DNA from 4 places in the Weizmannia sp. FSL W8-1119 genome. Region 3 is predicted to be linked to each of the others. Evidence: riboswitches for the same ligand, from Rfam matches in the RefSeq annotation. Region 3 holds a riboswitch; each other region holds the start of a gene.

Region 1 (8,011 bases), 98 kb from region 3:
CGTTTGCTGTATAGTAAAACGGCGAACCCCATCCGTTTACATGGAACATCGGGAGCACATGCAGATAGACATCGCGGTCCGTAACGCGCAAATGGTGCATGGCGCTTAATGCATGCAAATAATTATTGCGGTGGGTAAGCATCACGCCTTTAGGATTTCCGGTTGTCCCGCTCGTATAAAGCAGGCTGCACACATCGTTTTCATCGAGGCCGGCACGCGGAAACGGCTCAGGCGGAAATCTGTCCAGCCAACGGTCATAATCAATTTCAGCACAGTCATCCTCTTTATAGTGGATAATAATTTGCTCCACCGTTTCAAGCTCATCCTTTACCGGCTCGATCAAATGGTACATCTCCTGGTCCACAAACAATACTTTCGATCCGCTGTGATTTAAAATAAACCGGTAGTCTTCCGGGGTCAGCCGGATATTCAGCGGCACCATCACCGCCCCCAGCTGGAAAATCCCGTAAAAGCCTTCCAGCATTTCCACTGTATTCGGCGCGAGATAGGCCACCCGATCCCCTTTTTCAATGCCAAGATTTTTTAACCCGTACGACAGCCGGTTCACCCTGCCGTTCAGCTCCCGGTATGTAAACGCCCGGTCCCCGCAATACACCGCTGTTTTCCCGCCGTACAAAAGCACCGCGCGATCCAGAAATTCCGTCAACACCAACGGCACGTTCATGGACTCCCCTCCCATTTTCATTTTCTCCCTGTTTCCCCTTGCTGTTTAAAAACCAGCACTGTTGTATAACAATATTATAAAAGTTTTTGAACGCGTTTTCAATCATCATATTTATTTGTTTTTTTATAACATTGGATGATCTTATTTTCACTTCTTTTACCTTGGTTTCCGCTTACATTTTTAATATAATGAGAGTGTAGAAAGAAAAAAATGTTTAGGAGGTAGTACATGTTATGAAAATTCCTGTAAAATCCGTTACATCGCCGAAAAAGTTTATCGTAGGGAACGGCCTGCTTGCCAATTTATATGCGTATATAAAAGATTTGGGCGACAATGCCTATGTGATTTGCGACGAATTCATCCTCGGCCGCGCAAAAGAAGAAGCCGGAAAATCTGTCCGGGAAGGCGGTGGGAAAGCAACTTTCGAACAGTTCAATTATCAAATCACCCAGGAAGAAGTAGACCGTAACCGCCGGCTTGCACGTGAAGCAGGCGCCAATGTCATTGTCGGCATCGGCGGCGGAAAAACGCTTGATACCGCAAAAGCAACCGCTTATTATGAAAAACTTCCGGTTGTCATTTTTCCGACGATTGCCTCCACTGACGCACCGTGCACGGCCCTTGCCGTTCTTTACAAAGAAGACGGCGCTTTTGACCGTTACTTGTTCCTGCCGAGCAATCCGGATGTCGTGCTCGCAGACACGGAAATTTTAGCTGCAGCACCGGTCCGCTTTTTCGCCGCCGGGATCGGGGACGCGCTTGCCACTTATTTTGAAGCGCGCGCCTGCTACGCGGCAAACGGCGACAACCTTGTTTTAATGAAGCCATCCCTCACCGGCCTGGCCATTGCCCGCACTTGCTACGAAACGATTCTCGAAAACGGCGTAAAAGCAGTGGAAGCCGTGAAAAACAAAGTGCCAACCCGTGCAGTGCAGGATACCATTGAAGCGACCATCTATTTGAGCGGTGTCGGGGCGGAATCCGGCGGCCTTGCCGCAGCACACGCCATCCATAACGGCATGACCGCTGTCCCCGCCCTCCATCGTGCACAGCACGGCGAAAAAGTGACATTCGGCCTGCTCGCACAGCTCGTTCTTGAAAACGCGCCAAAAGAAGAGCTTGAAACGGTAATCCGCTTTATCAAAGCAGTTGGCCTGCCGCTGACACTGAAGGACCTCGGCGTTGAAGAATTTGTGGAAGCCGAATGGCGGAAAGTGGCGGAAGATGCCTGTGCCGAGGATGACACAATGGGCAACGAACCATTCCCGGTTACGCCTGATGATGTGTACAATGCCATTGTTGCCGCTAACGCCATTGCTGAAAAATACCATGACTAAATCAAAGCAGCATATGTGAATCCATCACAAAAACGACGGGAAAACACGATCGTGTATCCCGCCGTTTTTGTCTATATCATATGAACTTAAGTTAGGACTTGCTGAACAAATCCAATTCTGCGTTTGTGCCCAATTTGTTAGTAATCTCTAGAAAAATTCATCTTTGAAAATGCGATTCTGTCTTCTCTATATATTGAATCCGCTATCAAGCTTTCTTCACATAGAGTACGTCTACGTTAAGGAAGCACGGAAAATTGAAGGTCTTTCTTCACATAGAACGCGTCTACGTTAAGATAGCATGAAAAATTGACGGTCTTTCTTAACATAGAGCCCGTCTACGTTAAGGAAGCACGAAAAAAAGATGACCTTTCTTCACATAGAGCCCGTCTATGTTAAGGAAGCACGGAAAATTGAAGGTCTTTCTTCACATAGAGGGCGTCTACGTTAAGGAAGTACGAAAAATTGACGGCCTTTCTTAACATAGAGCCCGTCTACGTTAAGAAAGCACGAAAAAAAGATGGCCTTCCTTCACATAAGGCGCGTCTACATTAAGAAAGCAAGCAAAAACGAAGGCCTCGCATTAAATTTATGCCAAAGCTGTCAGCATCCTTGCCAAATCTAGGAATTTTGCTTATTCAGGAAGCCCTAATTATATATCAAGCATTTTCCGGCGCGTACCCGGGGCCTCTTTCCATCTCAAAGGCAAGTCTGAAGCGACACGTAGATTATTGCGGATCCGATAAGACACCAGTCCCAGCTACTTGCTGGTAATCTTCCACCGTTTTCCAGCCCTTGCAGACGTCCACCCATTTTTCGGCCTTCCCGTATGTATACAATTCTTCGCAGGTCAGTTCAATTGCCGAGTTGCCGCTCCCGCATGCCGGAAATACAGTCGTGAACCGTTTGAGTGAGACGTCCATATAGACCGGCAAATCTTTTTTCAAACCGAACGGGCAGACGCCGCCGACAGCATGGCCGGTATGCTCGAGCGTTTCTTCTGGTGACAGCATCCGCGCTTTCCCGCCGAATGTTTGCCGGAATTTTTTATTGTCGATTTTCGCATCTCCCGCGGTGACAACAAGAAGGGCTTCTTCCCCACCGGTACCCCTGAACGCAAGCGTTTTTGCAATCCGTTCCGGTTCCGTGTGCAGCGCCTCAGCTGCAAGTTCAACCGTCGCGCTTGATGACGGCAGGACGAGCACATCTTCTTCCCGGTCCCACTGCTTAAAATAAGCTTTGACATCTTCCAATGACATGAAGGCGACACTCCTTTTTGTGAAAATTTTAACCCTATTGTAACGGAAGCCATTCCGGGTTGCAAACGGGCTTGCCAAGTTTTTCGCCGGGCACACCGGCTGATTTCCCAAAGATGGGCGCTAATCTTCATCCGTTTTTCAGTGGGCAGTCCCTTGCATGCGGCTGCGAAAGAAAGACAAGGCTTCCTGCTGTTTTTCAGGCTTGCGGTATGCTTCTCCAAGCAGCTTTTCCAGCCACTCGCTTTTTTCCGATGCAGAAAACTGCGGCTGCTTCAGAAGCTGGCGGCACTCGTATAAAAAATCCACATATTGGGCGTAGTTCGTATCATAATGCCTGGATAATTCATTTACAATGCGGGAAGCCAGTTTCGGGCTTGCCCCGGCTGTAGAGACACTGATGGAAAGCCTGCCCTTTTGGAAAAACGCCGGAAAAGCAAGGTTGCCGCTTCGCGCATGGCCGGCATCGTTCACGAGGGCTTGGGCCGGGGCATGTGCAACAATCCGGCTGTTTGTCTCCGGATCATTTGTCGCTGCAACAACCACATCGGCCTCCCGGATGTCTTCCGGTTCGAATGTTTTCTGTTTCCAAATGAACGCGTGTTGTTGCGCCAAAACCTGCAATTCATCGTTCAGGTGCGGGCTCACGACGGTAACGCATGCCCCCGCTTCCTGGAAGAGCCGGAATCTGCGTGCCGCCACTTTTCCGCCGCCGATGACCACAGCCTGCTTCCCGTCTAAATTGACCATAACCGGTACCCAAACCATTCCTGATCTCCTTTCCAGTTTATCCGGTGCAGAAACGCCTCGTGCTTCCTGCCATTTTCGTGAATGTGCCCGTACGCTCCCTTTCCAGCGTTTCCTGGGGAGCCGGAACCGGGCAAGTGCCGGCATGCACAATGGAGCGCCGGACCGCGGGCATCTTTCAGGCTGATCGGGCCCAAAAAAGTGCCGGTACGCACATTGAAACACCGCACCCAGGCATTTTTTAAACTGCATCTCCCCCAAATAAGGGAGGGGTTCACAATAGAAAACGCCGCAGGCTTCCCCCAGGCTTTCCGGGGGCAAAAAAGGTCCCGGAATCTCAAATAAAAGCCTCTGCACCCAACGCTTCCTTTGCCCGGCCGGCCAATGCGTCCGCCATATCCGGGTGACAGCCGAGATACCGTGCCAGCCGGATATCATATCCTTCCCGCTGCAGCATGCCCACTTTCTTTTCCAGCGACCGGACGAGCACGCCGGTGAACCAAAGATATGGGGCCACAACCACCGGGCGCCCGGCCGCGGCCAGCTCCTTCAGCGCCTCATCAAAACGGGGCTCAAGCACCGCCAAATAAGCCGTTTTGATCTGTTCTGCCCCCAGTTGCACGCCCAGCCCGTCCGCAATTTTTGCAAAATCGCACAGTGTTTCCGGATTGCGGCTGCCGCGTCCGACCAGCAGAATCCAGGCACCCGGAGGCATGCCGGTTTCCAAAATATTTTCCGCCAGAATTCCGGTGATCCGGTCCCCGACGCCGAGCGGGCGGCCGTACGTAAACACAATATGCGGATAACGTCGTTTCGCTTCCCGGATCGCACGCGGGATATCCTCATAATAATGCCCGGCACTCAGCAGCAATACCGGCACAACGGCGATACGCCCTGCGCCGCCCCGGACAAGCGCATCAATCCCTGCTGCAATATCCGGTTCCGCAATTTCCAGATAACAAATTTCCTGGAGATCCGCATCCACCTGTGCCATCGCTTGCCGGATTGCCGCTGTTGCTTCCCGGGCGGTTTCGGGCACACGGCTGCCGTGGCTGACATATAAAACACCTTGTTTCATACCCGTTCACCCGGTACAGGCCGGAGCAGCGGAAAGCTGTTCAAACCATTTCAACTCATCGCGCAGTTTTACCACTTCTCCGATGATCAAAAGCGATGGGTTGCGCAACCCGTCCGCCTTTTCACTTAAATTTCCAAGCGTGCCGACCGCGGTTTCCTGTTTTTCCGTCGTGCCCCAGCGGATAAGTGCAGCCGGCATGTCCGGCGATTTGCCGTGCTTTATCAGTTGCGCACAGATGAGCGGCAGATTTTTCACGCCCATATAAATGCAAAGTGTATCAATTCCCGCATATTTGGACCAGTATGCATCAAGATCTTCGCCTTTTTTCGTGACGCCCGCGATAAAAGCAACGGATGTACTGAGCCCGCGGTGGGTGAGCGGAATGCCGGCATAGGCGGGCACGGCGGAACCGGCCGTAATCCCCGGAACGATTTCAAACGGAATATGCTTTTGCACCAGTACTTCCGCCTCCTCCCCGCCTCTGCCGAATATAAACGGATCGCCGCCTTTTAAACGGACAACAGTTTTGCCTTGGTTGGCAAACTTCACAAGCAGGTGGTTGATCGTATCCTGCGACATCGTATGGGCGTCCGGCTTTTTCCCGCAGTAGACGAGTTCCGCATCCGGCCTTGCTTCTTTTAACAGATCCGGATTCACCAGGCGGTCATATAAAATGACATCCGCTTCCCGGATCATGCGCAATCCTTTCACTGTGATCAGTTCCGAATCGCCGGGCCCTGCCCCGACTAAATATACTTTTCTCATTTCTTCACCTGCTTTAAACTTAATCGGATAACTGGTTGGTTTGGTTTATGCGCCCACTTCTCCCGGAGTGGCTGTAGCAGCGGCTTAGAAGGGATGGCCGTTTTTGCCGCAGCACCACCGGGCAGCCTTACTTTTTCTGAACCGTATGCAGCCCGCATTCGGTTTTATGAAAGCCCGCCCATCTTCCTGCTCTTGAGTCGCTGTTTCCAGCAGCACGTGTGCACGGGAAACAGCCGATGCTCGGATATCCCTGGTCATGCAATTCGTTATACGGAAGATGATGGGACTTGATATAGTTCCAAACGTCATCCCATGTCCAATGAATCAGCGGGCAAATTTTAATCGAATGGAACCTTTCATCTTTATTGACAAAATTCGTTTTCGCCCTTGTCGGCGATTGCTCCCGCCGCAAGCCGGATATCCAGGCCGACGCTCCCTGCAGCGTTTCTTCAAGCGGCTTGATTTTCCGGATATAGCAGCATTGGTCCGGATCCCTTTTCCAAAGGGCAGATCCGTATTGCGCCGCCTGTTCATCAAGCGTAAGCGACGGTTTTTTCATTTGGATATTTAAAGCCGGATATTTCTTTTTCACTTTTTCAATCAATTCGTAAGTTTGCGGAAAGTGCAGGTCCGTATCCAAAAATACGATATCCGCATCTTCTCTGACTTTCGAAATGAGATCAATCAGCACCATTCCTTCTGCGCCGAAGCTGCACGCATATACCACTGATTTACCGTACGTGCCATATGCCCACTGCAAAATTTCCAATGCGCCCTTTGTTTCATCTTCCGGCACGAACACTGCAAACGGATCCGACGTAAACTGTTCATATGTGAGCCGCGTTTGCTCCACTCTATTCCCTTCTTTCTTATTCGATTACTAAGGATTAAACGACAAAAATCTTCTTACCCTGAAGTAAGAAGATATCCATTCCCGGGAAATCTTCTTATCTTTCAGGCCACCACCTGCAGGAATTGGCACAGTACCCGTTTTCGGACCTGCTGCCGAGGCTTCACAGGGCCCTTCCCTCCACCTCTCTTGATAAGAAAATAACAACATATAAGCTTAAAGTTTATTGTATACCTTCTTATGCTATTCGTCAACGAAAAATTCTGATAAAGAAAATAAGGCCCATTTTCACGAAAAGTGTTACATGTAGTTTTGGGCCACCTTTTTCTTTCTCATTTGATGAAATGGTTTCCAATCTTTGCTTGCATGTGTTTTTTTCAAATCTTGCTCTGTACCAAATCGGTTCATCAATTCACCTTTAAACTTGCGGCGTACCGGCTCAGCTCCGCGTTTCATCATCACCTGGATTTTTGAAGCCATTTAAAAGGGCGACAACTATTCGTTCCCTTTTACCATAGAGGCCTTTCTTTATGATCAAACGAATAAACATAAGGCATCATAAGAATCAAACAAGCCCAAATAATGATGATTAGTGTTATGAATGCAATTTTTGGAATGCCCAATATCATTAGTCCAAATGAGATGAAAAAGCAAAGCAGGGAAAAATATCCAACTTTATTTCGAAACTTCAAACTTGGATATAACTTGGCTTTACAATTTGGACATTCTATGGTTTGGTCAAACTTCCATAATCTCTTAAAGATATAAATCCACTTAAATGGATGGTTACAATCAGAACATTTTGGCAGGCTCATTGACTTCCACCTTCCTTTTCTTCGATTTTAACATAAAATTCAATCTTTTTTATGCCAACAACAATGATTTAGAAAAGAGTCTTCCTTTTTCAGTGCATTTTCCAACCTGCGGGGGTAAACTACATATATCCAATGACAGAGACTGAATGAAGGCAAAGCGGGGTGAAAAAATGATTCATTTGGATAAGCATCATGACCCCCGGACAAACGGCATGCTGCTGCGCCAGCTTTCACGCAGGGCAGTCCAGCCGGGTACCCTAATCCAGGAAAATGAAGCGCTTTTTCAAAAATACTGCCAGCCGGAATTTCACAAACCGTTTTCCCTTTCACGGCTGCTGCTGAACCGGAGATATCCGGTTGAACCGTATAAAACCCTTGCAGATCAGAACGGCCTTGTCTACCCGGAATGGAAAACGATATTGGATCAAGCATACAGCCGGCTGCTGTCTGTGGCATCCCGTACAGTCAATGTGGCAGATTT
Region 2 (8,011 bases), 1.1 Mb from region 3:
CGGCTCTTTCCGGAAAAAGCCGCATCGCATGCTTTGAGCAATGAATGGGACTGGTTAATACACCATGCTTTCATCGTGGTAATATTTAAATTCGAGCAAGTTGTTGGAGGGATCTTGGAGGAAAAATGTCCAAGTTCCTCTTGCCTGCCCCCAAACCGGACCATTTTCTCCTGGAAAAATGCCAAGCGGTTTTTCTTTGCAGATTGGAGGGTTTCCTCAAATGCTGCTTTATCCAAAAAAGTAATGCCGAAATGGCGGGGATACATTTTCGGGTTGGGGTCTATTTTTTCAGGGCTCAGATGGCAGACAAGCTGGTCCCCGAAAAAATTGAAAGTGACCCGGTCATCATACCGGCGCGCCACCTTACAGCCTAATTTCTGATAGAAATCGGCTGTTTCATCAAGATCTTTGCACGGGATCGCCAAATGAAAAATTTTATCCGTTTCTCTCATGGGAATCTCCTCCAATAAAAAAGTATCTGATCGCAAACCGAGCCTTAATGTTTCAAGCGCAAGGGCATCCGAAAAAGGGATGTTGGCCAGATTGGCATCCGGGCCGAGCTGTTGGATAAAAAAAGCCTGGAGCTGCTTGTTGGGTGCTTCGAAAATGAAAGCATCGCGGGGAATCCCCGAGTCCAGGATGGCCGCAAACATCTCCTCCCGTATTTCCCCGTCCCCGTTGCAAATGCCGCTCGTGCCGCTTTCCCTTGCCTCTGTCATCACTTTATATGCGCCTGCTTCTAAATCCCGGCTAATCGATTCCAGCCATAACGCGGGCGTATCGGCTATTGATTTGGCAGTATCTTTTGAGCCGACTTCACTTAACACTTTAAACTCCTTTGAAAACTCCGCAATATAGCGGCATTTTTCCGGATTGGACAGCGGCAGGGTGCCATTTGAGATTTCAACATATTCGCATGCAAACCGCCGGCAGTATTGAACGTACCGATCCGTTTTTCCCTGGCTGGCAAACTTTTCAAATAAAGTGCCGCCGAAAAAGAAGGCAATGCCGTTTTGCCTCAGGTGATCTATTTTTTCTTCCAAATGGCACCCTGCCTCTGTCATCACTTTATATGCGCCTGCTTCTAAATCCCGGCTAATCGATTCCAGCCATAACGCCGGCGTGTCGGCTATTGATTTGGCAGTATCTTTTGAGCCAACTTCACTTAACACTTTAAACTCCTTTGAAAATTCCGCAATATAATGGCACTTTTCCGGATTGGACAGCGGCAGGGTGCCATTTGAGATTTCAACATATTCGCATGCAAACCGCCGGCAGTATTGAACGTACCGATCCGTCTTTCCCTGGCTGGCAAACTTTTCAAATAAAGTGCCGCCGAAAAAGAAGGCAATGCCGTTTTGCCTCAGGTGATCTATTTTTTCTTCCAAATGGCGCGAAACCACCGATGTTCCCCAGCCGAATTTGACGAAATCAATATAAGGGGCTGCACTGTTCATGGTATCTTTAAAAAAGTTCAGCGGAATGCCATTGTCAATTAAGATGGTGATTCCGCAATCCCGCGGTTTCTCATTGCGTAAAGGCAGTGTCAAACCATGGTCATTCATCTTCAACCCTCACGATCGTTGGAAATTCTCCTGTTGGATCAATTTTCATAACAAACCCGCAGTCTCTTTCGTTGATGCAAAATTCTAGGTCAGCCGGGTTAAATGCAGGCTGTCCGGGATCAAGAAATTTCTTTGCAACACTGGCATTTACAATCTCCTTGATCACTGATTCCGGCTTTATCGTGCCGGAGCCGGTAAGGATGCTTTCCATGTATAATGCGCATGCCAGGTCATCTTCCCCCGTCGGATGGGAAGCGATCATGTTGATGCGGGCGTTGTCTTTGCCTTTCCATTTGCGCAGGACCCATTTTGCCGTCATTTTTGCATTCGAAAAGCCGGTAACATAGACTTCCTTTGCACAAAGGGCGCGGAAGGCTGCTTTTACCCCGTTTGTGGATGTTTGCACCAGCGTTTTGCCGGCTAACGGCTGTTTGGCGATGGCGGCCGGTGAATGGCCCAAATCAAATCCCGGTATCGGAAGCCCGTTCCCTTCGCCCGTGAGCAAGACATGCGGGTATTTGTCTTTGATACAAAAAGCCGCTTCTTTTGAGTCTGCCAGCCATATCTCTTTTACGCCGCCCAAAAAGGCATGGTGGGCAACCGTAAACGCGCGGATCACATCGATCACAATATTGGCATCCCCGTCTTCCGGCGTGATCTCATTCCCCTGGTAAATGTGGATGTTCATCCATTCCCCCCTCATTCTGTGCAAAAGATACATAAAGTATATTGGAGGGACGCTTGATGCGGAACTTGCCACCCTTTTCTTTTTTTATCGCCCCCGTCTGTTCAAAAAAGAATTGACTCCCGCCGCATTTGATTGTATAATGTTTTCAATGATTTCTAAATAATGATTCGTTCTTCTTATCCAGAGAGGTGGAGGGAAAGGCCCTTTGAAGCCTCGGCAACAGGTTGAAAAACACTGTGCCAATTCCTGCAGACAATCGTCTGAAAGATAAGAGAAGTTGACCATTGTGCGCCGGCTCTTCTTATCTTTGTAAGAAGAGCTTTTTTCGAAGGTGCTTCTCATGGAAAGAAGCGGATTAAAATCCAAGTAAACTTCTATGTCTATTTGGATTAGGATGTCATACATAAATAAACAAATGAAAAGTGCATGCAAACATTGCGAGGTGGAAGATTTGCCGTTAAGTGTACAAAACAGCCCGTTTAGTAAAGAACAGGCGGAAAAGTTAAATGAACTGCTGCAAATGTTAACGGATCAGCAAAAATTATGGCTGAGCGGATATTTAACCTATCCGTTTGCCGAACAAGGAACGAATCCCCCGGGAAGTACAGCTGTTGCTGAAAAGCCGGTACAGACGGCAACCAAAACGGTTACGCTGCTGTTTGGTTCCGAGACAGGCAATGCCCAGGCGCTTGCCGAAGCATTCGCCGCCAGATTAAAAGAAATGCAGTTTGCCGTATCTTTTTCGGCACTCGATGCGGCCAAGCCGAAAGATTTAAAAAATGCAGGGTATCTGCTCATCATTACAAGCACACAAGGGGAAGGGGACCCGCCCGACAACGCATTGTCTTTCTATGAGCTGATCCACAGCAGAAAAGCCCCAAAACTGGACGGGGTCCCTTTTTCCGTTTTGGCGCTTGGGGACCAGACATATGAGTTTTTTTGCAAGGTCGGAAAAGAGATCGACAAGAGGCTGGAAGAGTTGGGCGGGGAACGGCTCTATCCGCGAGTGGATTGCGATGTGGATTATGAAGAAGACGCCCAGGAATGGTTTGAAGGGGTTACAGGCGTGCTCCAGTCATCTGCCTTGCCGCCTTCAACCGCTGCCGATGCCACCCGGCCTGCAAACACCGATTATTCCAAATCCAACCCGTTCCAGGCGGAAGTGCTGGAAAATATCAATTTGAACTGGGAAGGGTCCAATAAAGAAACGCACCATATCGAATTATCCCTTGAAGGTTCCGGTTTTACATTTGAACCGGGGGACAGCATCGGGATTTACCCGGAAAATGACCCGGAACTCGTGGAACGGCTGATCGAAAAGCTCGGCTGGGATCCAAAAGAACCGGTTCCGATCAATAAAAAAGGGGAAGTACTGCCGGCCAGGGAAGCATTGCTCAGACATTATGAAATTACGAGATTAACAAAACCACTGCTTCAGCAGGCAGCCGTGCTTTTCGGAAACAAAGGGCTTACGGCTTTGCTTGAAAATGAAGCGGAGGCAAAGGCATACCTTGAAGGACGGGGCCTGATCGATCTTGTCGAGGAATATCCGCCGGAAAAAGTGGAAGTGCAAGCTTTTGTACAAATGCTCCGGAAAATGCCGCCGCGGCTTTATTCGATCGCAAGCAGTTGGAAAGCGAACCCCGATGAAGTCCATCTTGTCATTGCACTGGACTGCTATACAGCAAACGGAAGGGTGCGCGAAGGAGTTTGCTCCGGGCAAGTCGCAGGCAGGATAAAACCGGGAGACAAGCTGCCGGTTTATGTCCACCGCAATCCGAATTTCAAACTTCCGGCTGACCCGGATGTGCCGGTGATCATGATCGGGCCGGGAACAGGCGTGGCGCCGTTCCGTTCTTTCCTGGAAGAAAGGGAAGCGGAAGGGATCACCGGCCGAACATGGCTGTTTTACGGGGACCAGCATTTTGCGACGGATTTTCTGTATCAGCTTGACTGGCAAAACTGGCTGAAAAATGGCGTGCTCGAACGGATGGATGTGGCTTTTTCGCGCGACCAGGCAGAAAAAATATACGTCCAGCACCGGATGCTTGAAAAAAGCAAAGATTTTTATGCATGGCTTGAAAAAGGCGCCTGTGTGTATGTGTGCGGTGATGAGAAGCACATGGCCCGCGACGTCCAGGAAACGCTGCTTCACATTCTTGAAACAGAAGGCAATATGGCGAGGGAAGAGGCAGAGGATTATTTACAGGAAATGCGACGGGCAAAACGATACCAGCGTGATGTGTATTAACAGAGAGGGGCAGGAAGATGGCTGATAAAAAACTTGATCCGCTTGAAACGATAAAAGAAAAAAGCCGATTTTTAAGAGGAACGATTGCGGAAGGACTCAAAGATCCGCTGACCGGTGCGATATCCGAGGACGATAATAAACTGTTGAAATTTCATGGCAGCTACCAGCAGGACGACCGGGATATCCGCAACGAGCGGCGCAAAAAGAAACTGGAGCCGGCTTACCAGTTTATGGTGCGTGTCCGCATTCCGGGCGGCGTTGCGACCCCGGAACAGTGGCTTGTGATGGATGAACTGGCGCAAAAATACGGGAACGGAACGCTGCGTATGACGACCCGGCAGACATTCCAGATGCATGGCATTTTAAAATGGAATTTAAAGCAGGCCATCCGCGAAATGAACGATGCGCTCATGACGACGCTTGCTGCGTGCGGGGATGTGAACCGGAATGTGATGTGCAACCCGAACCCGTACCAGTCGGATGTGCATGCCGAGGTGTATGAATGGGCGAAAAAAACGAGCGACCACTTGTTGCCGCGGACTTCCGCGTATCATGAAATCTGGCTGGAAGATGAAAAAATCATTGATACAAAAGAGCAGGAAGATTCCGAACCGCTGTACGGCCCGAAGTATTTGCCGCGGAAGTTTAAAATCGGGTTTGCTGTGCCGCCTTCCAATGATGTCGATATTTTTTCACAGGATTTAGGGTTTATCGCCATTTTGAATGAAGGGAAGCTTGAAGGGTTTAATGTCGCGGTTGGCGGCGGGATGGGCATGACCCATGGCGATCCGAAAACATATCCGCAGCTTGCCCGGATCATCGGTTTTTGCACGCCGAACCAGGTGATTGAAGTGGCGGAAAAAGTGGTGTCGATCCAGCGCGACTACGGCAACCGCGCGAACCGGAAAAATGCGCGTTTCAAGTACACCATTGACGCGCGGGGGCTTGAATGGATCAAGGCGGAACTGAATGAACGGCTCGGCTGGGATCTCGGGGAGGCCCGCCCGTTCCATTTTGACCATAACGGCGACCGTTACGGCTGGATCAAAGGCGATGGCAAATGGCATTTGACGTTATTTGTCCAAAGCGGCAGGATCAAAGATTTTGACGGCTATCCTTTGATGACCGGGCTGCGCGAAATTGCAAAAATCCATCAGGGCGAGTTCCGCCTGACCCCGAATCAGAATGTCATCATTTCCAATGTAACCGACGAAATGAAAGGAAAGATTGACGAACTGGTTGAAAAATACCATCTGACGGACGGCAAGCATGCTTCCGCCCTCAGAAGAAACTCGATGTCCTGTGTCGCATTCCCGACTTGCGGCCTTGCGATGGCGGAAGCAGAACGGTACTTGCCGGAACTGCTCGGAAAAATCGAGGAGATTTTGGACGAAGCGGGGCTGCGCGAAGAAGAAATCGTCATCCGGATGTCGGGCTGCCCGAACGGATGTTCAAGGCCGGCGCTTGCGGAAATGGCTTTTATCGGAAAGGGCCCCGGAAAATACAATTTGTATTTGGGTGGCAGCTTCACCGGCGACAGGCTTGCTTGCCTTTATAAGGAAAATATCGGGGAAGAAGAGATCCTCTCGTCACTGCGCCCGATTCTTTTGCAATATGCAAAAGAACGGCAGGAAGGCGAACATTTCGGGGATTTCGTCATCCGCGCCGGAATTGTAGAAGCGATCCGTGACGGACGTGATTTTCATAAACCGGCAGCGGTGAATAAATAATTTTACAAACTGTGCCTAGAAGGATTTTATTCTCCGGGCACAGTTTTTTGTTTCTTTACAAAAGCTTCCAATTGGGACATACTGTTTAGCAGAATACCTCATAAAGGATGGTTGCCATGCTGGGAAAAAATTTAAAAACATATATCGAAAACCAAAAGGATACTATAATAATATTATGTAAACAAGAAATAGCGTATTTGGAGCGCTATAAGGATTTTTTCAAAGATGCTGTCAGGGAAAAAGAAATTGTTGAAAAAGAGGGTACCGCCCGTTTTGCCGATGCATCTATTGAACGGTGCAGCAAGGAAACCGATGAGACGCTTGCAGTGGAAACGGCGGTGTTTTTAAATGAACCTGTCCTCTATTTGAAAAAGCATAGGAAAGAATATGTTTACATCGCGTCACACTGGTTTGGCATCATCGGCATCGACGGGATTGCCCTTGAGCTGGATGATGTCTTCGGCCATTACAATTGCATGCTCGGGCTCAAAGTGCAGAAGAAATACGGGCCGGCGATTCAAACGGGGTTGTCTGAACTGCTCGAAGGAGACGGGAAAGGGGAAATCGTTTTTGATGGCAATGAAGGCATCTGGGATGTGAACTTTCCGTTGAACGATGTGCCCGGTTTCAAGGAAGAAATGCCGCTCATGGAAGCTTTCGTAAAAATTTACGAAGTGCTGTTTGCCCTCCAGGAAAAACTTGAAAAAATGTCTTGACCCTCACGCTGCGTCACCCCTTACAGTAAAAAAGGAAGGGGGGCTGCACGATGAGAATTAAAGAAGTTGCAGAGCTGGCCGGCGTCAGCATCCGGACATTGCGCCATTATGACGACATCGGGCTGCTAAAACCGGCTGAAGTTTCACCGTCCGGTTACCGGCACTATTCGGAAGAAAACCTAAAAACGCTCCAGCAAATCTTATTTTTCAAGGAATTGGGCTTCCCTTTGCAAAAGATCAAGGAAATCATGGAAAGCCCTTCGTTTGACAGGCTCGGGGCGCTCGAGCTCCAGCGCCATTTGCTGATTGAAAAACAGAAGCGGCTCGCGAAAATGATTGCCTTGATCGAAAAAACAATCCAATCAGAGAAAGAGGGAATGGAAATGTCCAGTGAAGAAAAATTTGCCGGTTTCCGCTTTGACAACAATCCGTATGAGCGTGAGGCACGCGAAAAATGGGGGGATCAGGCAGTAGATGCAGCGGAAGCGAAAATGGCGACGCTTGGCGGGGATGAAAAATTGGCTTTGGCTGATGAGATGAACGAAATTTACCGTGAGCTTGCCGCCATCCGCCATACGGACCCGCGCGCACAAGGAGCGCAGACAGCGATCCGGAAATGGTTTGATTTTTTAAACCGCCATTTCGGGAATTATACGCCGGAAGCCTTTAAAGGGCTTGGCCAAATGTATATAGAAGACAGCCGGTTTACAAAAAACATTGATCAATTTGGCGAAGGGCTTGCAACGTTTATGGCCGCAGCCATGGCGAAATTTGCGAATCAAACGGAGGAATAAAAAAAGCAGGAGCTGCCAAAAAAGGGGCTCCTGCTTTCTTTTTTTCGTTTGCCGCCTTTCAAAATAAATTGGAAAATTAATGAAACTTGTCTTACAATAAAGAGAAAGCATGACAAGTCCTACGGTGTGATGTCAAGGGTTAAAAACAAGTGAATTGGAAATTTTGTTGGCTCTATGTCATAAAAATGGCAATACTGAACTAAGCCTCCAGATAATTGGAATAATCTGGAAGTTTTCAAGTTCAGGCTATCGATGATGGTTACCTGG
Region 3 (8,011 bases):
GTCGATCAATATGGATATATTGTGCTGCTTTTGGCACTTTTGCTCGAAATGATTGCAGTTCCGCTTCCAGGCGAAGTGTTGATGAGCTATGCCGGTTATATGGTGCACCAGGGGCAGCTCAACTGGATCTTGAGCATTCTCATTGCCGCCACCGGTACATCTGCCGGCATGACAACGGCCTATTTTATCGGGCAGCGGCTCGGCGGCCCGTTTTTACATAAATACGGCCATTTTATCCATCTCGGCCCGGCACAGCTTGAAAAACAATCGCGCTGGTTTAATAAATATGGGAATAAATTGCTTGTTGTCGCGTATTTTATACCAGGTGTCCGCCACATCACCGGCTATTTTTCCGGAATTACGAAACTGCCATTCCGGTCATTTGCCATTTTTGCCTATTCCGGCGCTTTGATTTGGACAAGCACGTTTATTTCCCTCGGGAAGCTGCTTGGCCCGCAGTGGGAGCAGTTTCACGAAGCGGTCAAAAAATATCTCGTCATAGGCGGTATTGTAAGCGCCGGTTTAATCATCGCGTATTATGTGTTCCGCTATTTCCATAAGCAGATTTTCTGGGCGATGATGGCGGTGCTCCGGCGCGTTTTCATGATTTTCCGCAGCCGGGTCCGCGCCGAGTTTGTGATCATCGGCACCACGCTGGTGACATTGTTTTTGATTGTGTTAATGATCACAATGATTCAAAACCTTTTCAGCGAAGATTTCAGTGACTTTAACGAGGTGACCTCTTTAATCGTATCGCTTTTGTTCAAACACCATTGGGCAGGCGTCATGAAAGGGATGCTGGCGCTCAGCTCGCGGCAGGCGCTCATTCTCGTCATGGTGTTGACGGTTCTTTGGATCATTTGGAAAGGCAAAGATCGCACGCACGAATTTTTGATTATGCTGCTTGTTACAATCGGCGGGGAACTGTATCAAAATGTGCTGCATGAAGTGTTCCACCGGATGTCGGAAACGGAAATTCCGACGTTTTCCCACTTTGTCTTCTCATTTCCGAGCGACCAGGCGATGATGATTCTGATCATTTACGGCTATTTTACATATCTCGTCGTCCGGCACGCTGAGATGTTTTGGGTCCATACGTTTATGGATGTACTTCTTTTAGCTGTTTTGTTGTTCGCAGCTGTCAGCCATATTTATTTCAGCCTTGAAGTGCCGAGCAACATTGCGGGCGGTTACGTTTTCGGCGGCGTCTGGCTTGGCTTAAATATTTTATTGCTGGAAATTTTCCGTATGATATGATGGATAAGAAAGCAAATGTTGGAGGGGAAACATGTTCTCAGATTTTGTCACACAAATTTTAACAGCACTCGCTGATCTGGGTTACTTCGGTGTTGCACTCGGGCTTGCGATTGAGATTATCCCGAGCGAGATTGTCCTTGCCTATGCAGGTTATTTAATTTCCCGCGGAGAGATCAATTATTTTGGGGCCATTGCAGCAGGCACACTCGGCATTTTGATTGCCCAACTGATTTTATACTGGATCGGTGCATACGGCGGGCGCCCGTTCCTGCTAAAGTACGGCAAATATTTGCTGATTCACGAAAGGCATCTCGATCTCGCGGAAGAATGGTTCAACAAGTACGGCGCCGGCGTTATTTTTACAGGCCGTTTCATCCCGGTCATCCGCCAGGCCATATCGATCCCGGCCGGCATTGCCAAAATGTCGTATTTCAAATTTATTTTTTTCACGCTGCTTGCGACCATTCCTTGGGCGGTGCTGTTTATCTTTCTCGGTGAACGTCTCGCATCAAACTGGGCACAAATTGATGACGTCGCGGCTCCTTATGTCAAGCCGGTTACCATTATCGCGATCATCATCATTGTGCTTTATATCGCTTACTCGATGTACCGCAAGAAAAAAAGAGCCTGACCCTCTATTCAGGGGCCGGGCTTTTTCCGTACCAAACCGGCCATGTGATGTGGGGAGTGCAACCCGTCTGCACAAAGGCGGGTGCCGGATTTTGAGCCTGCACAAAAAAGGGGTTAATATGGATGAAAAAGCAAGCCGGATTTGCATCTTGCCTGATCACAAGAAAAAAGATAACGCCGGAAGCTTAAAACAACCTTAACAGGCTGAAATTCTGAAAAAGGGGCGCGCTTATCTGCTGCGCCCGAAAAAAACCGCCTGCACAAGGGTGGCGGCCAAAAAAGGGGGCATATGAAAAAAACAGGTTGTAAGCTCTCTTGCAAAGAAAAGCATACCTGCCAACACTTAAAAAATGCTTAAAATCCCGCACCTCTCGGCCATAAAAAAACGCCTGCACAAAGCAGACGAACCAACTAAAGCTCTTACCTGATGACAAACATCAATATACAAGTGGAAAATAAAAAACACCTTAACTTTACCTAAAATTTATGTGAATTTCCCCACCATCTATTTTCTCGACAAAAAATAACAAAATTTCATCAAAATTTTCGTGACAAATTGCCGCATTTAGATAATAATAATGAAGACAGACTACTAAAACGAGGGATTCTATGGAGTCAAGAGTAGCGAAAAAAAAGAAAAAACGGTCAAGAGTCCGCTGGCGCAGAGTGTCTCTTATGCTCTTTTTACTGCTCATCGTTGCCGGCGCGGTTTACACAGCCTATCAATACTACGCCGGAGTTCATCAGACAGACCCGGAAGATGCCTTAAATATGGACAATCTGGAATTTAATGGTAAAAAGGATGCAAATGGCCGGACCAATATTCTCCTTCTCGGAATTGACCGGCGTGGCAAAGAAGATTCAAGAACCGACACCATCATGATTGCCCAATATGACCCGAAGAAAAACCAGGTTAAGCTCATTTCGATTATGCGTGACATTTATGCCGAAATCCCGGGGTATAGAAACTATAAAATTAACACTGCCTATTATCTTGGCAATTTGAACCATCAAAAGAAGGGCGTTGAACTGCTCCGCCAAGCACTCAAAACCAATTTTGACATTGATGTGCAATATTATGCACTCGTCGATTTCCAAGGCTTTGTTAAAATTGTCGATACCCTGGCGCCTCAAGGCATTGAAATGAACGTCGAACATAAAATGTCGAAAAACATCGGCTTGACGCTTTATCCTGGCAAACAGCTCATGCATGGGAAACAACTCCTCGCCTACGCACGGTTCAGACATGATGCGCAAGGCGACTTTGGCCGGGTTGCTCGCCAGCAAAAAGTGCTTAAAGCGCTCCAATCTGAAGTCTTCAGCGTGAACGGCATCGCCAAAGCACCGAAACTGCTCGGAACCATCCAGCCGTATATGGCCACCAACATGAGCAAAATGAACATTCTTGCGCTCGTTAAAGACGTCATGGTCAATGGCAACCTTAAGGTCAAAACAATGACCGTACCGGTTGCCGGTACCTATACCAATGTCAGTTATCCGGGCGTCGGCGCCGCGCTCGAAGTGGACAAAGAAAAAAATACCGAAGCCATCAAACAGTTTTTGGATGAATAACAGGGGGGCCGGTTCCGGCTCTTTTTTTTGTAGCAGACAGAAAGCCGTACCGGGAGCAAATTGTCTTTTTGGAGAGCTCAAAAAGACAAAAGAGAGCCGTACCGGGAGCAAATTGTCCTTTTGGAGAGCTCAAAAAGACAAAAGAGAGCCGTACCAGGAGCAAATTGTCTTTTTGGAGGGTTCAAAAAGACAAAAGAGAGCCGTACCAAGAGCAAATTGTCTTTTTGGAGAGCTCAAAAAGACAAAAGAGAGCCGTACCAAGAGCAAATTGTCCTTTTGGAGGGTTCAAAAAGACAAAAGAGAGCCGTACCAAGAGCAAATTGTCTTTTTGAATGGCTCAAAAAGACAAAAGAGAGTCGGATCAGGGGCGAATTGTCCTTTTGGAGGGCTCAAAAAGACAAAAGAGAGCCGGACCAAGAGCAAATTGTCCTTTTGGAGGGCTCAAAAAGACAAAAGAGAGCCGGACCAAGAGCAAATTGTCTCTTTGGAGGGTTCAAAAAGACAAAAGAAAGCCGGACCAAGAGCAAATTGTCCTTTTGAAGGGCTCAAAAAGACAAAAGAAAGCCGGACCAAGAGCAAATTGTCTTTTTGAAGGGCCCAAAAAGACAAAAGAGAGCCGGACCAGGAGCAAATTGTCTTTTTGGAGGGTTCAAAAAGACAAAAGAGAGCCGTACCAAGAGCAAATTGTCCTTTTGGAGGGTTCAAAAAGACAAAAGAGAGCCGTACCAAGAGCAAATTGTCTTTTTGGAGAGCTCAAAAAGACAAAAGAGAGCCGTACCGGGAGCAAATTGTCCTTTTGGAGGGCTCAAAAAGGCAAAAGAAAGCCAATTAGACAATAGGGGCGAAACCGCATCCAATATGAATTTCAATTTCCCCCTTGTCATGTCACCCGACAAAGTGTAAAGTATAAATAAGTCAAAATTTTAAGTACGTTCAATCGAATAGCCTTATCAAGAGAGGCGGAGGGACTTGGCCCGATGAAACCTCAGCAACCAGCCATACGGCACGGTGCTAAATCCAACAGGTATACCTGAAAAGATAAGGAGAATGTTGTCATCTTGCCTCCTTTTCTGGGAGGCTTTTTTCATATCATTCAAAGGGAGTGTAAAAATTTGAACCTTCTCGAAACGTTAAAAAACCGCATCCTTGTTGCAGACGGGGCAATGGGGACACTGCTATATGCATACGGCGCCGACACATGTTATGAGTCATTCAACCTGACCCATCCGGAAGACATCCACGCGATCCACCGCGCCTATATCGAAGCAGGCGCATCGGTCATCCAGACAAACACGTACAGCGCCAACTATATCAAGCTGGCACAGTATGGCCTGGAAGAAAAAGTAAAAGATATCAACAAAGCGGCTGTCCAGATCGCAAAAGAAGCGGCAAACCGTGACACATTTATACTCGGCACGGTCGGCGGCATCCGCGGCCAGCGCAAAACCGAAGCAACACTTGCCGAAATCAAGCGTACGTTCCGCGAGCAGATTTTTCACCTCCTGAACGAAGGAGTTGATGCCCTGCTTTTGGAAACGTATTTTGACGCGGAAGAACTGTATACGGTCGTAGACATTGCGAAAAAAGAAGCGGATGTCCCGGTCATCGCCCAGTTCTCGCTTATCGAACCGGGCGTGCTCCAAAACGGAACCCCGGTCCGCGATGCTTTCAAGGAACTTGAAAACCGCGGCGCTGATGTGACCGGCCTAAACTGCCGGCTCGGCCCGCACCACATGATCCAGGCGTTCGAAGAAATCCCGATACCGAAGCGTGCCTTTTTGTCCGCATACCCGAATGCGAGTCTTTTAGATTACGAGGAAGGCCGGTTCACGTTCACAAATAACGCCGATTATTTTAAAACATGCGCCGAAAAACTGGTCGAACAGGGTGTGCGCCTGATCGGCGGCTGCTGCGGCACGACCCCAGCTCACATCAAAGCAATCGCAGACGGGGTGCAGGGGCTTTTGCCTGTCACAGAAAAAACGGTCCGCCCACCGAAAATCGAAATCGCAGCCGCCCCGGCGCAGTACGAACCGCCGTTGCATGAAATTGTAAAAAAACGCCATTCCGTCATTGTCGAATTGGACACACCGAAAACGCTGAACACAGCCCGCTTTTTCGAAGGGGCAAAAGCGCTGCACGACGCCGGCATCGATGCCTTGACAATGGCCGACAACTCGCTTGCAAGCCCGCGCATCAGCAACACAGCGATTGCTTCAATTTTAAAAGAGAAACATGGCATCCGGCCGCTTGTTCATATTACATGCCGTGATCGTAATTTGATCGGGCTGCAGTCGCACTTAATGGGTCTTGCTGCGCTCGGGATTGACCAGGTGCTTGCCATCACGGGGGATCCGACAAAAATCGGCGACTTCCCGGGAGCGACGAGCGTATACGATTTGTCATCCATGGAACTGATCGCAATGATCAAGCAATTCAATGATGGCATTTCCCATTCCGGCAAATCGCTTCAGCGGAAAACAAATTTTTCCGTCGCAGCTGCATTTAACCCGAACGTCCGCAATCTCGATAAAACGGTCGGGAGGTTGGAACGCAAAATCCGCCACGGTGCTGATTATTTTATCACCCAGCCTGTCTTCAGCACGGAAAAAATCGAGCAAATCCATGAAGCCACGAAGCATTTGGACGCGCCGATCTATCTTGGCATTATGCCGCTTACCAGCTACCGGAACGCGGTCTTTCTGCACAATGAAGTGCCGGGCATCACACTGACGGATGATATTTTGCAAGCGATGGAAAAAACAAACGGCGACCCTGTGAAAGCGCGCGAAGAAAGCCTTGCGATCAGCCGTACCCTGATCGATGCGGCCCTCGCCTATTTCAACGGCATTTACCTGATTACGCCGCTCGAACGCTATGAACTGACAGTGGAATGCACGCGCCACATCCACGAAAAAACAGCAGTGCGCAGCGCGGGCATTTTCTAAAAGTATAGGAGATTCTTTGGCTACTCGGCAACCTGAATTTAACCGATCAAACGCACAACCAAAGGGGGCATTTTTCATGGGGAAAACGATATTTGAACAGCAGCTTGCGAACCGCATTCTCATTCTCGACGGGGCGATGGGCACGATGATCCAGCAGCAACACCTCACCGCGGCAGATTTTGGCGGCGAAGCATACGAAGGCTGCAATGAATACTTGAATCTCACAGCGCCCGATCTAATCCGCTCGATCCATGAAGCATATCTCGAAGCGGGGTCCGACATCATCGAAACGAACACATTTGGCGCAACGTCCATCGTCCTTAACGAGTACGGCCTTGGGCACTTTGCCGAAAAAATCAACATCGAAGCTGCGCGCATCGCCAAGCAGGCTGCCGGAAAATTTTCCACACCCGGCCGGCCGCGGTTTGTCGCCGGTTCAATGGGCCCGACAACAAAGACGCTCTCCGTCACAGGCGGCACCACTTTTGGCGCGCTCAAAACCGCCTACCAGGAACAGGCTTGCGGGCTCATAAAAGGCGGGGCCGACGTGCTCCTCCTCGAAACATCGCAGGACTTGCTGAACGTCAAAGCCGCTTTTCTTGGCATTACGGATGCATTTAACGAAACCGGAAAAAAACTGCCACTTCTCATCTCCGGCACCATCGAACCGATGGGCACAACGCTTGCCGGCCAGAACATCGAAGCATTTTACATTTCCGTCGCGCATATGCAGCCGGCCGCAGTCGGGCTCAACTGCGCGACTGGCCCGGAGTTCATGGCTGACTCTATCCGCACACTCGCGGGGCTCGCCAAAACGGCAGTGAGCTGCTACCCGAACGCCGGGCTTCCCGACGAAGAAGGGCATTACCACGAAACACCGGAATCGCTCGCTGTAAAAATGAAAGGCTTCGCCGAAAAAGGTTGGCTTAACATCGCAGGCGGCTGCTGCGGCACAACACCTGCCCATATCAAAGCGCTGAATGAAGCACTAGCCGGGCTCCCGCCGCGCCAGCCTGCAAAAGAAGAGCACCACGCCGTCTCTGGCATCGAACCTTTTATTTACGATGACCCGTCCACCCGCCCGATTTTTGTCGGCGAACGCACAAACGTCATCGGTTCGCGTAAGTTCCGGCGCCTGATCGCAGAAGGCAAATGGGAAGAAGCAAGCGAAATTGCCCGCACCCAGGTCAAAAACGGCGCACAGATCATCGACATCTGCCTCGCCGACCCGGACCGCGATGAAATCAGCGACATGGAAAACTTTATTTCGATCGCCGTGAAAAAAGTGAAAGTGCCGTTTATGATCGATTCCACGGATGAAAACGTGATCGAAAAAGCTTTTACATACTGCCAAGGAAAAAGCATTGTCAATTCCATTAACCTTGAAAACGGGACGGAACGGTTTGAAAAAGTCGTGCCGCTCCTCAAAAAATACGGGGGTGCCGTTGTCGTCGGCACGATCGATGAAGAGGGGATGGCTGTCACTGCCGAACGGAAACTTGAGATTGCGCGCCGCTCTTATGACCTGCTCGTCCATACGTACGGGCTCAACCCGCGTGATCTCATTTTTGACCCGCTCGTGTTCCCTGCCGGCACCGGCGACA
Region 4 (8,011 bases), 1.7 Mb from region 3:
CGGTAAAAAAGAAACAGGCGTTCAACTTCCGCCTGTAGACCAATCAAAAAATGGAGATGTTGCAAAGATGAATATGCTTCCTGTTCTTCCATTTGCCCATTCACTGTTGGAAAAAGCCGTGAAAGAAGGCAGTTTTGCCATTGATGCCACGGCCGGGAACGGGCATGATACCGTTTTTCTCGCCAAACGGGTTGGAAAAAGCGGAAAAGTGTTTGCTTTTGATATCCAGCCGGAAGCGGTAAAACGGACAAAGGAACGCCTGGAGAAAGAAGGCCTCGTTACGCGCGCCGAACTTTTCTGCACCGGCCATGAACATGCCGGCGAATGCATCCCGGCATCGCTGCACGGCAAAATCAGCGGAGCGGTGTTCAATCTTGGCTACTTGCCGGACAGCGACAAAACGGTCATTACCCGGCCGGAGTCAACCATTGCCGCACTCGGGCAGATTTTCCCCATGCTTGAAACCGGCGGGATCATCGCAGTTGTGGTTTACCACGGGCATGAAGGCGGCGCATACGAACGTGACCGGCTCCTCGATTATGTAAAACAGCTCGACCAGAAAAAGGCGCATGTGCTCCGGTATGAATTCCTTAACCAGGCAAACCATCCGCCTTTTCTCATTGCCGTCCAAAAACGGTAACAAAGCGGACGGGTACGAATCCCTTTTTTCAATCGCGTATAAACACGGCCGGCTCCTGGTTAGCAAAAAGCCCGGACGGAAAAAATGCATGTGCTCCGGTATGAATTCTGTAACCAGGCAAACCATCCGCCCTTTCCCGTTTCCATCCGCCGGCTTATTTTACAATTGTTTTTGCCAGGCTGGCCGGGATCATGTTTTTGATGGCGCGGTACATTTTTCCGTTAACATAAAAGAATAAACTGATCGAGCCGGCAAATTTGATCATTTTCCGCGACAATTTCTGAACGCTCCGCTGCTTCCTCACCTTTTCATCTGACAAATAAACAGCCAAAAGCCCCCGGTTAATCAGCTTATGGAATTTTTCATTCGGAAGCCGGGCCGTATGTTTATCCGCCTCCTGCAAGAAATGCTTCAGCCGCTTAAACAGCTCTTCTTCTCCCGGGTAATAAAAACAAAAATTCAAATCCCCGCCTTTTTTGTCTTCGTCCTGGTCGATAAAATAATCCAGCAAAATATGCAGCCCCTGAATATAAGGAAAATACCCGTCACGGATAATTTTCGCATATTCAGGGCGGAAATCATCCCGGAGCGCATAGGAAACAAGGCAGAAAATCCCGAGGGTCGAGCCGGAACAGGCGGAAAATTCATACCATTCCATATCCGGAAAATCCGCCTTGTAGTGCAAAAACCATTCCTTTAGCCGCGGCACCCGTTCCTCTACGCGCACATGTTTATGTACCTGCAGATCCGAATAATAACGGCAAAGTTCCAGCAAATAAGGCTGAATGGCTTTATATTGGGGGATGCGGCTCAACACAACCTGGCATGTCCGCACGAGTTCATGCAAATAACCGCCGTCATCCTGGTCCTGCCTGTGCCGGTAATAATTTTTCAACGGTGCGCCGACCGTAAGCGCATCGGACATGGACTCGTGAAGCGCCCGGAAATCAACCGGGTCAAGCGATGTGCTGCGGTCGCATAAATTATCAAGATAGTCGCTGATCGTCTGGTATGCGACAATAAACCGGAAAGCCGCTGTCCGCTCTTCCATTGCCAAAAGGCCGAGAATCGACCCGCCTTCGCAGTGGAACGTTTTATGCTGAATGCTGGCGAGCGCCTGTGTCTTTAATTCATCATTGGGAATCCGGCGTGCCTTTTCCCGCCAGTAATGGAGTTCATGGTGGACAGCCGGCATCACCCGGCGGTAAACTTGCGCCATTAATGAGATCGGATAGGATGGGATTGTCACAAGCGTCACCTCATTCTAATATATAGCCTAACGTGCGGAGCCGGTTTTCCACAAAATTTTTCGCATAAAGGAAAACATCTTCCCTCTCCGGTTCATTGAAAATTTCATGGTAGCATTTCGGCCATTCTTTGTATAATTTTTCGGACACGGAAGTTTGGTTAAACCAATTCACGACAGCTCCCTTGTCCACAATTTTATCACTTCCGGCCTGCATGACAAGAAACGGGACGTCCGGCAGCCGCACGGTATCCATGTGTGCCTGCCGCATGGCTGCGAGCAGCTCGCGGTACCAGCGGACAGACACTTTTGTCAGCATCAATGAATCGTTGACCGCCTGCATTTGAATATCCTTATTCCGTGTTGCCATTTGCACGGTCAGCGGGCTGTTAAAGCGGAGGCCCGGGGCAATCCGGTTTAACCCGATTGAAAGCAGGCCGAGCAGCTTTGAAGGATACTGGACAAGCCCGAGGCACGGCGAGGAAAGCATAACCCCCGCAATTTTCAGATGTTCCTTCTCAAGCAGCCGGATGACCGCCAGCCCGCCCATGCTGTGGCCGAGGAGAAAAATCGGGAGGTCGAACTGGTATGCTGCCGTCACCCACTCTTTTATCTCTGTTGTATATTCATCAAAGGAATCAATATGCCCCCTTTTTGCTCTCGACGTCATCCCATGGCCGGGAAGATCGCCCATCACGACATGATAGCCGCTTGATCTCCACATCTCAATCAGCCAGCTGTAGCGGCGGTGATGTTCCATCGCGCCATGGACCATAACGATGACTGCTTTTGGGTTTTCATCTGCTTCCCATTTCCACATGTTCCTGCCTCCTTCAAAACCTGCGAAACCATCCTGCTTTTATTTTACCCATAATCCTTCTGTTCTGAAAAACATATGCCATTTTTAACTCGATTTATTCACAATTTGTTCCCAATTCTTTAAGATAAAAGAAAAGATCAAAAATAGGAGGGTACGAAATGATCTATGCTTACAATGGAAAAACCCCTTTGATTGCGCCGACTGCTTATATCGCAGACAATGTGGCCATTACGGGGGACGTTGAAATCGGCGGCCAGTCCGGCATCTGGTTCGGGACCGTCATCCGCGGCGATGTCGCACCGGTAAAAATCGGGCAAAAAGTGAATGTCCAGGATAACTGCGTCCTGCACGAAAGCCCGCAAACGCCGCTCATACTGGAAGATGAAGTGACGGTCGGCCACCAGGTGATTTTACATAGCTGCCATGTCCGGACAAAAGCTTTGATCGGCATGGGTTCAATCATCCTTGACGGCGCCGAAATCGGGGAAGGCGCTTTTATTGGCGCCGGCAGCCTTGTCACGCCCGGGAAAAAGATCCCGCCGCATACGCTTGCATTCGGCCGCCCGGCAAAAGTGATCCGCGCGCTTACCGAAAAAGATATCCAGGATATGCGCCGCATCGTCCGTGAATATGCTGAAAAAGCGCAGTACTATAAAAATGCCGCCGGGCGCTGACAAAGGTTAACGGCGGGCACCGGCAGCCGCATTGCTTTAAGCCGCAAACAGGCGAAAAAAGCATGATAAAAATAGGGCCATACTGCTAACCGGGTTTAAAAACCGCCGCGATGCAAAGCTTGCGGGCATGTGCGAAAAAAAGCGTTATACGATAAAGGGCCTGCCCCCGTTTCCGATTGATTACGGAAGCGGGGCCAGACCCCCTTTTTTCTGTTACAGAGAAGCACCCGTAGGCCGCCCTTGTGCTCCTTTTTGAAAACCGTACTTGTCTTCCATATACACGGCATGCCACAGCATGAAAATCAGCACGGTCCAGATTTTCCGGCTGTAATCCAGCTTGCCTGCACAATGGTCTTCCAGCAGTCTTAATACATATTGTTTGTTGATGATATCGTCCGTCGGGCTCGTTTTGATGATCTCTACCGCCCAATCATGCATTTCATCTTTCAGCCAGTGGCGGATCGGAACCGGGAACCCGAGTTTTTTCCGGTTCAGCACATGGTCCGGCACGATGCCTTCCACTGCTTTTCGCAAAATATACTTCGTTGTGTTATGGGACGTTTTTAAGCCCGCCGGAATTTGTGAAGCGACCCGGAACACTTCTTTATCCAAAAACGGCACACGCAGTTCAAGCGAATGGGCCATCGTCATCCGGTCCGCCTTCAGCAAAATATCGCCGCGCATCCACGTATGGATATCGATATATTGCATCCGGTCAACCGGGTCGTAGCCTTTCGTTTCATCGTACAGCGGCTTTGTGATATCGCGGTAGTCAAGGCTGTTGTTATAAGTCAACAGCAAGTCGCGTTTTTCTTCTTCCGTGTACATTTTCGCATTGCCGATATAACGGTCTTCCATTGGCGTGACACCGCGTTCGATAAAGCTCTTTCCTTTTACCCCTTCCGGCAGCACTTTCGCCAAAGCCTTCAAAATTGATTTTCCGGCAGCCGGAATTTTATCAAAAACTTCAAGCGACTGCGGTTCACGGTAAATATTATAGCCGCCGAACAATTCATCCGCGCCTTCGCCGGACAGGACAACGGTCACATGCTTTCTTGCTTCGCGCGCCACAAAATAAAGGGGAACACAAGCAGGATCTGCGAGCGGATCGTCCATATGCCAAATAATTTTTGGCAGTTCTTTCATATATTCCTCCGGCGTGATCACATAGCTGATATTTTCAACACCGAGTTTTTCCGCCGTTTCTTTGGCAACATCGATCTCGCTGTAGCCATCACGTTCGAATCCGACGGAGAATGTTTTAATGCCCGGGTGGAACTGTTTTGCAATCGATGCCGTAATCGAGGAATCGATCCCGCCCGACAGGAACGCGCCAACCGGTACATCGCTGCGCATATGTACCTTTACGGAATCGATAAGCACATCGCGTACTTCTTTTACAAATTCGTCCTCGCTCTTATGGACCGGGTGGAAGGAAGCTTTCCAGAACTGTTTGATTTCCATCGGTTTGCCGATTTTTTTCATAAAATAATGGCCCGGTTCGAGTTTTCGGATGCCACTCGTCATGCTGAAAGGTTCCGGCACAAATTGATAGGTTAAATAGTATTGGACAGCATCATAATTGAGTTCCGGTTTTTCCATGGCAAGCAAAATGCTTTTCTTTTCGGAACCGAAATACATTTTATCGCCGTCTTCATAATAGAAAAACGGTTTAATGCCGAACGGGTCGCGCGCGCCGCACAGCGTTTGTTCCTGCTTATCCCAGATCGCAAATCCGAACATCCCGCGCAGGCGCCCGATTGCTTTTTCGCCGTAACGGCTGTACATGGCAAGGATGACTTCCGTATCCGAATTCGTTTCGAATGCCATCCCTTCTTTTAATAATTCTTCACGCAATTCAACATAATTATAAATTTCGCCATTAAAAATGATCCAGTACCGTTCGTTTTCGTATGTTAAAGGCTGGTGCCCCGCCTCGATGTCGATAATGCTCAGGCGCCTGAAACCGAACTGGATATGTTCGTCTTCATAAAAGCCTTCATCATCCGGGCCACGGTGCTCGATCATATGGTTCATCTGTTTAAACCGTTGCCTGTCTTCGTCTGATAATGTAACGGGATGGTCATGGACGCAGCCAATAAATCCGCACATGTAAAAAGTCACCTACTTTAATCATTTCGATATACTTCTATTGTAAATTTATTTCTTGAAAAAACAAATCCATTTCCGCCAAAATTTGACGGCCAAAATCTGCACATGTAATATAGTTTAGCATGTTTTCCGGCAGTTTGCAGGGATTTTGTTAAAAAAGGGACATACAGGATTTCTAATAAATGGGCCGGACCGCATCATCCAAACTTTGCGCCGGTCGGTTCTTATGCCCGCGTTGCAGACGCTCATCATAAGCGCCCCGGTTCTGTTCCCGGTCTTTCTGTCAAACAGCCCCATCCGTTGTATTCTCTGCCCCCGCATGTGGGCGCTTCCCGTCACCGGCGTTTTATCCTCCGAATGCCTCCCTTATTCCCCCCGCTGCATGAAAAAGAGCGGCCTGTATACCAGGCACGCTCTTTTTCCCATTATTTTCCGATATGATTGCGGACGAATTCATTCAACGCCCCGGCTTTGTCCGTTTTTTCCCAAGGCACATCCAAATCATCGCGGCCGAAATGCCCGTACGCAGCGGTCTGTCTGTAAATCGGGCGGCGCAAGTCGAGCATTTTGATAATGCCGGCCGGGCGCAGGTCAAAATGGGCTTCAACCGCCTCGATCAGCACTTCTTCCGGAACTTTTCCAGTCCCAAACGTATCGATGGAAATGGAAACGGGCTTCGCCACCCCGATCGCATACGCAAGCTGTACCTCACATTTTTCCGCAAGGCCGGCCGCAACAATATTTTTCGCAACATAGCGGGCGGCATAAGCAGCGGAACGGTCCACTTTCGTCGGGTCTTTCCCGGAAAATGCGCCGCCGCCGTGGCGTGCATAGCCGCCGTACGTGTCGACAATGATTTTGCGGCCGGTCAGCCCGGCATCCCCTTGAGGGCCGCCGATAACAAAGCGGCCGGTCGGATTAATCAAATACTTTGTATCCGCATCGAGTAAGTCTGCCGGCACAACCGGTTCAATGACGTATTTTTTCATATCCTCCTGAATTTGCCCGGCACTGATGTCAGGATTATGCTGCGTTGAAATGACAATCGTATCAATCCGGGCAGGCTGGTTGTTCTCATCATATTCAACTGTCACCTGTGTCTTCGCATCCGGGCGCAAATACGGGATCACTTCATGTTTGCGGAGTTCAGCAAGACGGCGGGCAAGCTTGTGGGCAAGCGAAATGGGAAGCGGCATCAGCTCTTCTGTCTCATTGCAGGCAAACCCGAACATCAGGCCCTGGTCGCCGGCTCCGATTGCCTCAATCTCTTCGTCGCTCATCCCGCCTTCGCGGGCTTCCAAAGCCTGGTTAACGCCGCGCGCAATATCTTCGGACTGTTCGTCAATCGATGTCAAAACAGCGCAGGTTTCCGCATCAAACCCGTATTTCGCGCGCGTATAGCCGATCTCTTTAATGGTCTTGCGCACCACTTTCGGAATATCCACATATGTATTGGTGGAAATTTCCCCCGTGACGAGCACGAGCCCTGTCGTGACGGAAGTTTCGCAGGCAACGCGGGCATTCGGGTCTTTTTCTAAAATGGCATCCAAAATGGCATCGGAAATCTGGTCGCAAATTTTGTCCGGATGGCCTTCCGTCACCGATTCCGATGTGAACAAATGCCGTCCTTTTAACATCCGCTTTTCCTCCTTATATGGTTACATATTGGAAACGGTACTCATACCCTAAACTCGATTCATTTTAAGTACAAAGCCAAAAATAAAAACCTTTCCCATTCATATGAGTGGAAAGGTTTTGACTTCAATCAATCGCGCCTTTCACTCTTATCGTTCAAGGAAACATTCCTTGCTGCAGGTTAGCACCTTTGCCTGGAAGTCAAGCGGCAGCTGCGTTGCGAGCGCATTGCCTGTTCCAGAGGCGGGTTGCTGGGTTTCATCGGGCCCGTCCCTCCACCAGCTCGGGATAAGAGTATCCGTTCAAAGTAAAATCATACGCAATTTAGCAGGCGCTGTCAATGCTTTTTTCACCATTTGCCCTTTTGCCCCCTGCATTTTTCCCGGAAAAAAGTATGTAATAAACGGATGAATATGTTATACTGATATCGTTTAAAGCGAAATAAGTTATTCAAAGGGGCGGTTTATGAAAATGGATCTGATTGGCGCTTCTGACGATTTAAAGTTTTTGTTGTCGGGGGAAAATGTGCGCATGCAGCTTTCCGTGCCGCAATTAATGGAAAAAATTATTGAACGGAAAGAAGCTGTGCTGACAACGGAAGGGGCCATTTCTGCTACAACAGGAAAATACACAGGAAGGTCGCCGAAAGATAAATTTATTGTCGTCGACTCCGAATCAAAAGACCGTGTCGACTGGGGCAAAATCAACCAGCCGGTATCTCCCGGCGTGTTCAACAGGCTCTATGAAAAAATGGTCCGGCATTTAAAAGGGAAAGACGAAATTTTTGTGTTTAAAGGTTTTGCGGGTGCCGATCCAAAAAGCCGCCTTCCGATCCAGACCGTGAATGAGTTCGCCTGGCATAATTTATTCGCGCATCAATTGTT

Evidence for each region. A riboswitch is a leader RNA that binds a small molecule or an ion and turns the genes downstream of it on or off. The one in region 3 is predicted to bind S-adenosylmethionine.
Region 1: linked by a shared signal. The riboswitch ahead of NSQ19_RS01280 (phosphoadenylyl-sulfate reductase) and the one ahead of NSQ19_RS01700 (bifunctional homocysteine S-methyltransferase/methylenetetrahydrofolate reductase) in region 3 are both predicted to bind S-adenosylmethionine.
Region 2: linked by a shared signal. The riboswitch ahead of NSQ19_RS06870 (assimilatory sulfite reductase (NADPH) flavoprotein subunit) and the one ahead of NSQ19_RS01700 (bifunctional homocysteine S-methyltransferase/methylenetetrahydrofolate reductase) in region 3 are both predicted to bind S-adenosylmethionine.
Region 4: linked by a shared signal. The riboswitch ahead of metK (methionine adenosyltransferase) and the one ahead of NSQ19_RS01700 (bifunctional homocysteine S-methyltransferase/methylenetetrahydrofolate reductase) in region 3 are both predicted to bind S-adenosylmethionine.

Annotation. Positions count from the first base shown of each region.
Region 1 is NZ_JBBOZL010000001.1:239,838-247,848, reverse strand. It holds gene NSQ19_RS01310 (long-chain-fatty-acid--CoA ligase) at 1-685, opposite strand, end outside; gene NSQ19_RS01305 (glycerol dehydrogenase) at 919-2,022, shown strand; gene NSQ19_RS01300 (YbaK/EbsC family protein) at 2,748-3,278, opposite strand; gene NSQ19_RS01295 (NAD(P)-binding protein) at 3,417-4,043, opposite strand; gene NSQ19_RS01290 (sirohydrochlorin chelatase) at 4,360-5,100, opposite strand; gene cobA (uroporphyrinogen-III C-methyltransferase) at 5,107-5,865, opposite strand; gene NSQ19_RS01280 (phosphoadenylyl-sulfate reductase) at 5,993-6,718, opposite strand; SAM riboswitch class I at 6,810-6,914, opposite strand; gene NSQ19_RS01275 (hypothetical protein) at 7,016-7,195, opposite strand; gene NSQ19_RS01270 (TIGR04104 family putative zinc finger protein) at 7,225-7,530, opposite strand; gene NSQ19_RS01265 (glycosyl hydrolase family 28-related protein) at 7,701-8,011, shown strand, end outside.
Region 2 is NZ_JBBOZL010000001.1:1,428,159-1,436,169, forward strand. It holds partial or broken gene NSQ19_RS06850 (VOC family protein) at 55-452, opposite strand; partial or broken gene NSQ19_RS06855 (phosphosulfolactate synthase) at 465-1,043, opposite strand; partial or broken gene NSQ19_RS06860 (phosphosulfolactate synthase) at 1,053-1,565, opposite strand; gene NSQ19_RS06865 (2-phosphosulfolactate phosphatase) at 1,558-2,253, opposite strand; SAM riboswitch class I at 2,427-2,527, shown strand; gene NSQ19_RS06870 (assimilatory sulfite reductase (NADPH) flavoprotein subunit) at 2,648-4,504, shown strand; gene cysI (assimilatory sulfite reductase (NADPH) hemoprotein subunit) at 4,522-6,234, shown strand; gene NSQ19_RS06880 (hypothetical protein) at 6,432-6,950, shown strand; gene NSQ19_RS06885 (MerR family transcriptional regulator) at 7,001-7,744, shown strand.
Region 3 is NZ_JBBOZL010000001.1:338,071-346,081, forward strand. It holds gene NSQ19_RS01680 (VTT domain-containing protein) at 1-1,257, shown strand, start outside; gene NSQ19_RS01685 (DedA family protein) at 1,289-1,888, shown strand; gene NSQ19_RS01690 (LCP family protein) at 2,497-3,459, shown strand; gene NSQ19_RS01695 (hypothetical protein) at 3,452-4,051, shown strand; SAM riboswitch class I at 4,404-4,504, shown strand; gene NSQ19_RS01700 (bifunctional homocysteine S-methyltransferase/methylenetetrahydrofolate reductase) at 4,572-6,407, shown strand; gene metH (methionine synthase) at 6,484-8,011, shown strand, end outside.
Region 4 is NZ_JBBOZL010000001.1:2,086,744-2,094,754, forward strand. It holds gene NSQ19_RS10235 (class I SAM-dependent methyltransferase) at 68-640, shown strand; gene NSQ19_RS10240 (tetraprenyl-beta-curcumene synthase family protein) at 795-1,889, opposite strand; gene NSQ19_RS10245 (alpha/beta hydrolase) at 1,900-2,706, opposite strand; gene NSQ19_RS10250 (gamma carbonic anhydrase) at 2,865-3,380, shown strand; gene asnB (asparagine synthase (glutamine-hydrolyzing)) at 3,594-5,492, opposite strand; gene metK (methionine adenosyltransferase) at 5,918-7,129, opposite strand; SAM riboswitch class I at 7,274-7,422, opposite strand; gene pckA (phosphoenolpyruvate carboxykinase (ATP)) at 7,599-8,011, shown strand, end outside.